2 regions of the Pectobacterium quasiaquaticum genome follow, and region 1 is predicted to be linked to the other one. Evidence: predicted binding sites of a transcription regulator. Region 1 holds the regulator's gene; the other holds the start of a gene.
The links. The regulator PurR, encoded in region 1, represses purine synthesis genes. The targets are predictions, from matches to a motif close to CANGCAAACGTTTGCNTG.

Region 1 (4,217 bases):
TTTCGCGTTGCCTGTGCTTGTAAACCGGACGAATAGCCTCGTCCGGTTTCTCTTTTCAGTCAGCACACGACTTTCTGTCAACACACAATGCTGTCAGCGCGCAACGCGCAATCCACCGTCGACCCCATCCGTGCTGAACAAGACCTGCCAGAGCTGAAGTTCCCTTGCTCTGAAAGCCCCTGCACAAAAGTTAAGATAGTAGCTGAACATCCGGCGGAAGCGGGCCGTGTAGCGTGTGGAAAGCCGTGGCCAGTTCTGCTGAAAGCGAGCGTGCCAGGCCATTAAGGTACGATCGTAATCAGCACCGAAATTATGCCAGTCTTCCATCACCAAATAAGGCTCGCTTGCCTGCGCAATATGCTGTACGGAGGGAATACAGCCGTTGGGGAAGATGTATTTATGAATCCAGGGATCGATGTGCGGATTGGTCTTATTGGCCCCGATGGTATGTAGCAGAAACAGCCCATCGGGTTTTAGATTACGCCGCACGACGCGGAAATAATTGTCATAGTTGCGTGGCCCGACGTGTTCAAACATGCCAACTGACACCACGCGATCGAATTGCCGATCGAGATCGCGGTAATCCTGTAATTCAATGGTGACGTTCAGATCCTGACAACGTCGCTGTGCCAGCACCTGTTGTTCTCTGGAAATGGTGATGCCGTACACTGAAACACCGTAGTGACGTGCCGCGAATTCGGCCAACCCGCCCCAGCCACAGCCGATATCCAGCAGCGTCATCCCTGATGTTAACTGGAGCTTTTCGCAGATCATGGCGAGTTTATCTTCCTGCGCCTGTTCCAGCGTCTGTGCCTGTTTCCAATAGGCGCAGGAGTATTGCATATAGGGATCCAGCATCAGGGTAAAGAGGTCGTTACCTAAATCGTAATGCGCTTTACCGACAACCTGAGCGCGTCGACGGGATTGTAAATTCGTGACGCGGGAGAGGGCGACGCGCGTCAGGTCGTGCAGACGGCGGGGCAGCCTGGCATCCAGCCCCGCGCGCATGACGCGATGGGAAAACATATCCAGCCGTTCACACTCCCACCATTCATCCATGTAGCTTTCTCCCAGCCCCAGCGATCCCTCACGCAGGATACGTTTAAAGAAATTGGGGTTGGTCACGCGGATGTCAAAAGGGCGAGTGCCGTTGATGGCGATATCCGCGCTGGCCAGCATGTCTTGCACGATGTGGAACCAGGGCGCGGTATTAGGATCCCATTCTTCTGTATAAGGTAAACCCATCATGTCTCCTTAACTTTTCACATGTAAAAGTATCGTAAAACATACCTGGACAACACTTATCGCAGCCGAGGTATCGGCTGTCACCAGAGAAAATGAAACACGGTATTATACCCGTCATACTTCAAGCCGCATGTACGTTGGCTACGTTCACTCACCCGAATCACTTACTTGAGTAAGCTCATCGGGATTCCCTCGCTTGCCGCCTTCATGCAACTCGAATTATTTAGGGTATAGAATTATAACGGCTTCAGCCAGCATACAAGAGAATTGGCTGAAGCAGAGAGAGGATGCAGGCAGGAATAAGAAAAACGGCTGTACAGAATAGCGGCGACTAGCGGCGATAGTCGAGGTAGGGGCCGTCTGCCACCGAGCGGCGCTCAATCAACGTCGGGTGCACTTCAATGACGTGCGCATCTTCCCGTTTACTAGTGATTCGATCCAGTAGCATAGAGAACGCGGATTGACCCAGACGCTCCTTTGGCTGGTGGATGGTGGTCAGCGCAGGCGTAAAGAAACGCGCGTGGCGCACGTTGTCATAACCGATCACCGAAATATCCTGCGGCACGCGCAGACCCAGCTCGTCAGCCGCACAGATGGCCCCCATCGCCATAATATCGCCGCCGCAGAATACAGCCGTTGGACGCTGTTTCTGTGCGAGGATCTGATGCATGGCTTTATAGCCGGATTCTGGTTCAAAATCGCCTCGAACCACCCATTCGTCGCGTACGGTGATGTCGGCTTCCTTCAGCGCTTTCAAAAAGCCGAGGTAGCGTCCGCTGCCGGTGTTGCGTTCTTGAGTGCCGGGGATGGCGCCGATATCCCGATGGCCGCGTTCAATCAGGTAGCGGCCTGCCATATAACCGCCTTCAAAGGCGTTATCGATAATCGTATCGGTAAAATCGCTGTGCATCTGTCCCCAGTCCATCACGACCATCGGAATGCTGCGATAATCTTCCAACATCGACAACAGCTCTGGTGGATATTCGGCGCACATTACCAGCAGGCCGTCGACGCGTTTTTGCGCCAGCATGGAAAGATAAGCGCGCTGCTTGCCGATGTCGTTATGCGAATTACACAGCACCAGCGTGTAGCCTTTGGCGTAGCAGCTATTTTCAACGGCTTCAATGATCTCGGCGAAATAGGGTGCTTCACTGGAAGTGGCCAGCAAGCCGATAGATTTAGTGTGATTAACTTTGAGGCTGCGGGCGACGGCGCTGGGTGAATAGTGCAATTCTTTGATTGCTGCCCTGACGGCTGCCTTAGTCTCTTCGGCGACGAAACGTGTTTTATTGATCACGTGCGATACGGTTGTGGTGGAAACGCCAGCACGTTTTGCCACATCTTTAATCGTTGCCATCTAAAAATGACTCCTGAACTTACCTGTTATAGACGTAAGTATATTGTTAATCGTTTGCCTACGTTTAATGTTCTTCTTCTAAGCTAAAAAACAGGATTTCAGAAGGAGAATGCCGAATGTTATACCGAAGGGATCTGGGTTGACGTTTTTCGACTGATACGTAGCGCTTTCATAAACAGCGGATTGTGTCCGATTTATCATGAAAGTGAAAGGGCTAATTTATACTATTAGTGATGCATTCGTCCGAGATTTTTCGCTACAATTATGAAAGAATCGTAATAACCCTATTATTTGTGGCTTTTACTACCTAAACGGGTTTGGCTGTGAACGGTGGTGTCTTTTCAGATGAAGCTTTCAGATAAAATTCGTTCGTTAATAAGGAGTAATTCATGGATACAGATCTGAAGATGTCTTTGCTGACAACTGTTGGTTCGTTGGCTGTGATCATCGCGTTTAGTTTTATTGCGGTGCTGAACTAACCGAACGGTGCCTCTGGGCGGGTTAGGTATTCAGACACGTTGATGATGCATAAAACGTGTCTGAATCGTTTTATACCCGTCATACTTCAAGTTGCATGTGCGTTGGCTTCGTTCACTCACCCGAATCACTTACTTGAGTAAGTTCATCGGGATTCCTTCGCTTGCCGCCTTCCTGAAACTCGAATTATTTAGGGTATACCAGATATAATCTGTCTCTTAACGAATCGTCTGCGGTGTGACCACGCGACGTGCACCAACGTAGTGCTCCTGCCAATAATCTTCACTCAGCTTGCTGATACGAATGTCTGAGCCTGTCCGTGGCGACTGAATAAATTTTCCTTCCCCCAGATAAACCCCGACGTGATCGGCTGCCCCACGATTATTGATGCGGAAGAAGACCAGATCGCCACTTTCCAGCTCACTCTTTTTAATCGGAGCAGCATCACGCAGGTGATACATTTCGTTTGCAGTGCGTGGAATTTGGATCTTAACGACATCTTTGTAGGCGTAATAAACCAGTCCGCTACAGTCGAATCCGGTAAAGGGAGAGGAACCGCCCCAGTGGTAAGGCTTACCTATCTGACTCATCAATTTATTCATTGCGGTCGTTTTGGCATGCTGATAGCGTTTTTTATGTGCGGCGCTTAGCGCCATACCTTTTTCTGTCGGCGCTGGATTTTTATCCGCTTTCCCCTTGAGTGCGGTCTTCTTCAGTCCGGTTTTGACTCTGGCTTGTGCGGTGGTTTGTTTCTCTTCTTCAGGCTTCAGCTTTTTAAGATTCTTTTTCACGAGCGCGGGCGTGCTGCTTTGCGTCCGTGACGGTTTTTTTTCTGTCACTTTGCTCGCGGTGCGGGATTTGGGTTTATTGCTGACGGCGGTAGGTTCTGGTTTTTTGCTTTTGATCGGCGTCGGTGACTTAGCATTACCCTTTGTTTGGCGGCTTTTCTTATTCGTTTCTACCACGGCGCTTTTCTTCGGCGCAGAATGCGGGGTATGCGGCGCAGCCTGAACCACGTTCAGGGATAGATTGCTGAAAAATAATATAAAAAGAGTAATAAATAAGCGCATAATAACAGTGACCGAACATAATCCTTAACTCGCTCAATCCTCACAGTATTCCTGAAAACGGCGCCATA
Region 2 (4,217 bases), 1.9 Mb from region 1:
TGCAAACGGACATTGCTGAGCCGCAGGCTACCGATCTGCCAACTGCCGTCTTCTGCGCGGCTGGCATTGCCTGTTAGCTGCCCTTGAGCGACATCCGCGCCGAAATTGCTCAGAATCAGCTGGTTGTGGTTGATTTCACCCTGAACCAATACCTGACTGGCGGGAATATCGTTGAGTTCGAGTGAACGGGCGCTGAGCTGGAACTGTCCCTGTTTACCCAGCAGATAGCCTGCCTCGGGCTTCCACGGCGTTATTCCACCGTTAATCTGTTGACCATTCAGATGCCAATTGCCGTCCTTTGCCTGCAGCGCCATGGTACGCAGCTGTAGCACATCGGCCTCGATAGGGAGTGTCGCCGCCTGAGAGGAAAGATTGAGCGTTCCGCCTTCCAGTTCAAGACTGGCGAAATGGTGCGGCTCGGTAATTTGACGGGCGCTAAATCCAACTGAAATCTGCTTTGCAGTGAGTGTCGGCGGCTGATTTTTCTGACCAAAACTGACATCGGTGAGTTGGATATGATCGGCTGTTGACCAGTCATGATTAATTTTGCCCAGTGACAACTGGTAGTCAGTATTCTGGTTTACCCAATTACTTATCCAGCCTGCCGCCCAACTGGTTTGCAGTAATACATATACGACCACCAGCGCTAAAAAGGCCAGCAGCAGTAGAGTCAGCAATAATTTCCCGATAAATTTCATCGTGTCAGTCCATGCCAATCGTCAGGGAGAACTGTTCTTATGCCGCAATTTCCCTGAAGGCTCAATAGGTAATGCTGTTACAGACAGTAAAAAGCGAGCAGTGTTGCATCACCGCTCGCTTTTTACATGAACTGAACTGAAATTATTGCGGGCTGGCGCTATTTTTCTTCGTGTGGGAAGACAATATTCAGCACGATTGCCGTAATCCCGCCAGCGGCGATACCGGAAGACAGTAATGTTTTAATCCAATCCGGTGCGAACTGCAGAATCAGCGGCTGCTGCGATACGCCAAGACCAACAGCCAGTGACAGCGCAATAATCATGATCGCACGACGATTCAGCGGCTCACGGGACACAATGCGCACACCAGAAGCGGCGATCGTACCAAACATCACGATAGTGGCACCGCCCAGAACCGGCTCTGGAATATGCTGCACAAATCCGCTAACGGCAGGGAACAGCCCCAGTGCGATCAGCATCAGCGAAACCACAAAACCCACATAGCGGCTGGCAACCCCGGTAAGCTGGATGACGCCATTATTCTGGCCGAAGCAAGAGTTTGGGAAGGTGTTGAATACGGCAGAAAGGCAAGAGTTCAGGCCATTTGCCAGCACGCCGCCTTTTAAGCGTTTCATGTACAGCGGGCCCCTGACCGGCTGCTCTGAAACGTCGGAGGTCGCGGTGATGTCGCCGATGGTTTCTAACGATGTCACCATGAAGACCAGCATCAGCGGAATCAACAGGTTCCAATCAAAGCCTAAACCATAATACAGCGGCGTGGGCACCATAATAACTGTGTCGTTTTGAGCAGGCGCATTTTCCGGCAGCATTCCCATCAACCAGGCACCCAGATAACCCACCGCCATGGCAATCACTAGCGAGGCGACGCGTAGGTAAGGGTTACGCTGGCGGTTAAGCAGAATAATAACCAGCAACACCGCTCCCGCTAATAGTAAGTTCTTGGGCGCGCCGAAGGTGTTATTACCCATTGCGGCATAGCCGCCGCCGATGGAGGTCAGGCCGACCTGAATCAGCGACAGACCAATGATCATCACCACAATGCCGGAAACCAGCGGGGTAATGATGCGACGGGTTAAATGCAGGAAGCGTGAAAGAATGATTTCGGTGAAGGAAGCGACCATCAACGTACCGAACAGCGCTGCCATCATCGTGGGAACATCCGCGCCGCCGTTTTTCAGCGCCAGTCCGCCCATAATCAGCGGCGTCACGAAGTTAAAGCTGGTGCCCTGAATTGACAGTAGACCAGAACCGACAGGGCCCCAGGTTTTAATTTGGAGAATAGAAGCCAGACCGGAAGCGAAAAGCGACATGCTGATAATGCGCTGCGTATCCTGAGCGGGTAAACCTAATGCCTGACAGATCAGTAGCGCGGGGGTAATCACCGCAACAAACATGGCAAGCAGGTGCTGACTGGCGGCAAACAACGTTTGCGGCAGCGGCGGCCTGTCTTCAAGGCGATAGATGAGTTCACTGCGCTGAGGTGCGGCAGCGGCTTGTGTTTGGGACGTTTCCGTGGTGGTAGTCATGATGTAAGTTGGCGTTCCTGAAACGACAAAGAGCGCATTTTAATGATCTCTTTGTTGAAAGCAAACGTTTGCTAACTCATCTTTTCGATATGAATGTTGTCTGATGAACAAGGCCTTATTATTTAAGGTGATATGCCCATCATACTTCACGCTGCCTATGCGTTGCCGGCGAGGGTTTAGTAAAAATGAAGAATACGCTGCAGTGGTTAGGCATTGGTATAGCGTGCGCGCTCGGGTAGCCAGCGTTCGATTAGTGCAACGGCATGCTCGGGATAGTGCTCATGAAGATGGCGCGCAACGCGCTGCACCTGTGGGATCAGTTCCTGATCGCGCAGTAGGTCGGCTACTTTAAACTCGGCATTGCCCGTCTGGCGCGTACCTAATAATTCACCCGGCCCGCGGATTTCCAGATCGCGCTGCGCGATGACAAAGCCATCGCTGCTGTCGCGTAGAACCTGAAGCCGTTTTTGTGCGGTCTTGCTCATCGGCGTTTTGTAGAGCAACACGCAGTGAGACGCCACCGCCCCCCGTCCGACGCGCCCGCGCAACTGGTGTAGCTGTGCCAGGCCCAGACGCTCCGGGTTTTCAATGATCATCAGGCTGGCATTGGGGACATCCACACCGACCTCGATGACGGTGGTCGCCACCAGCAGTTGCAGTTCGCCCTGTTTGAAGGCCTGCATCACTGCCTGCTTTTCCTGTGCTTTCATGCGGCCGTGAACCAATCCAACCTTAAGGTTCGGCAGAGCAGCCTTCAACTCTTCGCTGGTGGCTTCTGCTGCCTGCGCTTCCAGCAGGTCAGATTCTTCGATCAGCGTACACACCCAATAGGCCTGTCGCCCTTCCTGCTGACAGGCATTATTCACGCGCTCGATAATGTCGCAGCGGCGTGAATCGGGTATGGCGACGGTGGTGACGGGGGTTCTGCCCGGCGGCAGTTCATCAATGACGGACGTATCCAGATCGGCATAGGCCGTCATCGCCAGCGTACGGGGAATTGGTGTGGCGGTCATAATCAATTGATGAGGATGAAAGCCTTGTTCTTCGCCTTTTTCCCACAGCGCAAGGCGTTGATGCACGCCAAAGCGGTGCTGTTCATCAATAATGACCAATGCCAGCCCGTTGAATTTAACCTGCTGTTGGAAAATAGCATGCGTCCCGACAACCATGGAAACCTGACCGCTGGCGATGGCATCCTGCTGCGCCTGACGCGCTTTCCCTTTTTGTTTGCCAGCCAGCCAGCCCACTTCAAGCCCTAGCGGTTCAAACCACTGACGGAAATTATGGGCGTGCTGTTCGGCCAATAGCTCGGTTGGTGCCATCAGCGCGACCTGTTTGCCGTTGGCAATGGCGCGTAATGCTGCCAGCGCGGCAACCAGCGTTTTCCCTGAACCGACATCGCCCTGTACCAGACGCATCATCGGGAAATCTTTCGCCATATCTGCTTCAATCTCCGCCACAACACGCTCTTGTGCCTGCGTGGGTTTGAACGGCAGGGCATCAAGCAGACGTTGCTTCAAGCCGTCTTGCGCCTGTAGCGGCGAGGCTTTATGCCGCTGCTCCCCTGCTCTTACGGCGAGCATACTCAGGTTATGCGCCAGCAGTTCTTCCATAATCAGCCGCTGCTGTGCAGGGTGTTTCCCGTGTTCAAGCTCGCTGAGCTGCATATCCGGCGGAGGACGATGTAACGTGCGTAGTGCATCCGGCAGACTAATGAGCGATCGGCTCAGGGATTCAGGCAGCAGCTCATCGATGGGGTTTGCATCGAGCAACGCCAGAGCCTGATCGGTAAGTTTGCGGAGCGTGGCCTGACGAACGCCCTCTGTGGAGGGATAAACTGGCGTGAGCGATTCTTGTAATTCGACCTGCGTACTATCTCCCTGAACACGATATTCAGGATGGATGATTTCCGCGCCGATTTTGCCACGCTTGATTTCGCCATAAGCGGTAACGCGCTGTCCCGGTGCGAGGC

Region 2: a site for PurR is predicted at 2,303-2,320, ahead of IG609_RS19920 (nucleobase:cation symporter-2 family protein). Genes of this name have one in related genera too.

The regions. Positions count from the first base shown of each region.
Region 1 is NZ_CP065177.1:2,455,631-2,459,847, reverse strand. It holds gene cfa (cyclopropane fatty acyl phospholipid synthase) at 94-1,245, opposite strand; gene purR (HTH-type transcriptional repressor PurR) at 1,577-2,602, opposite strand; gene cydH (cytochrome bd-I oxidase subunit CydH) at 2,992-3,081, shown strand; gene IG609_RS11270 (C40 family peptidase) at 3,298-4,149, opposite strand.
Region 2 is NZ_CP065177.1:4,356,327-4,360,543, forward strand. It holds gene IG609_RS19915 (AsmA family protein) at 1-698, opposite strand, end outside; gene IG609_RS19920 (nucleobase:cation symporter-2 family protein) at 857-2,245, opposite strand; gene recG (ATP-dependent DNA helicase RecG) at 2,452-4,217, opposite strand, start outside.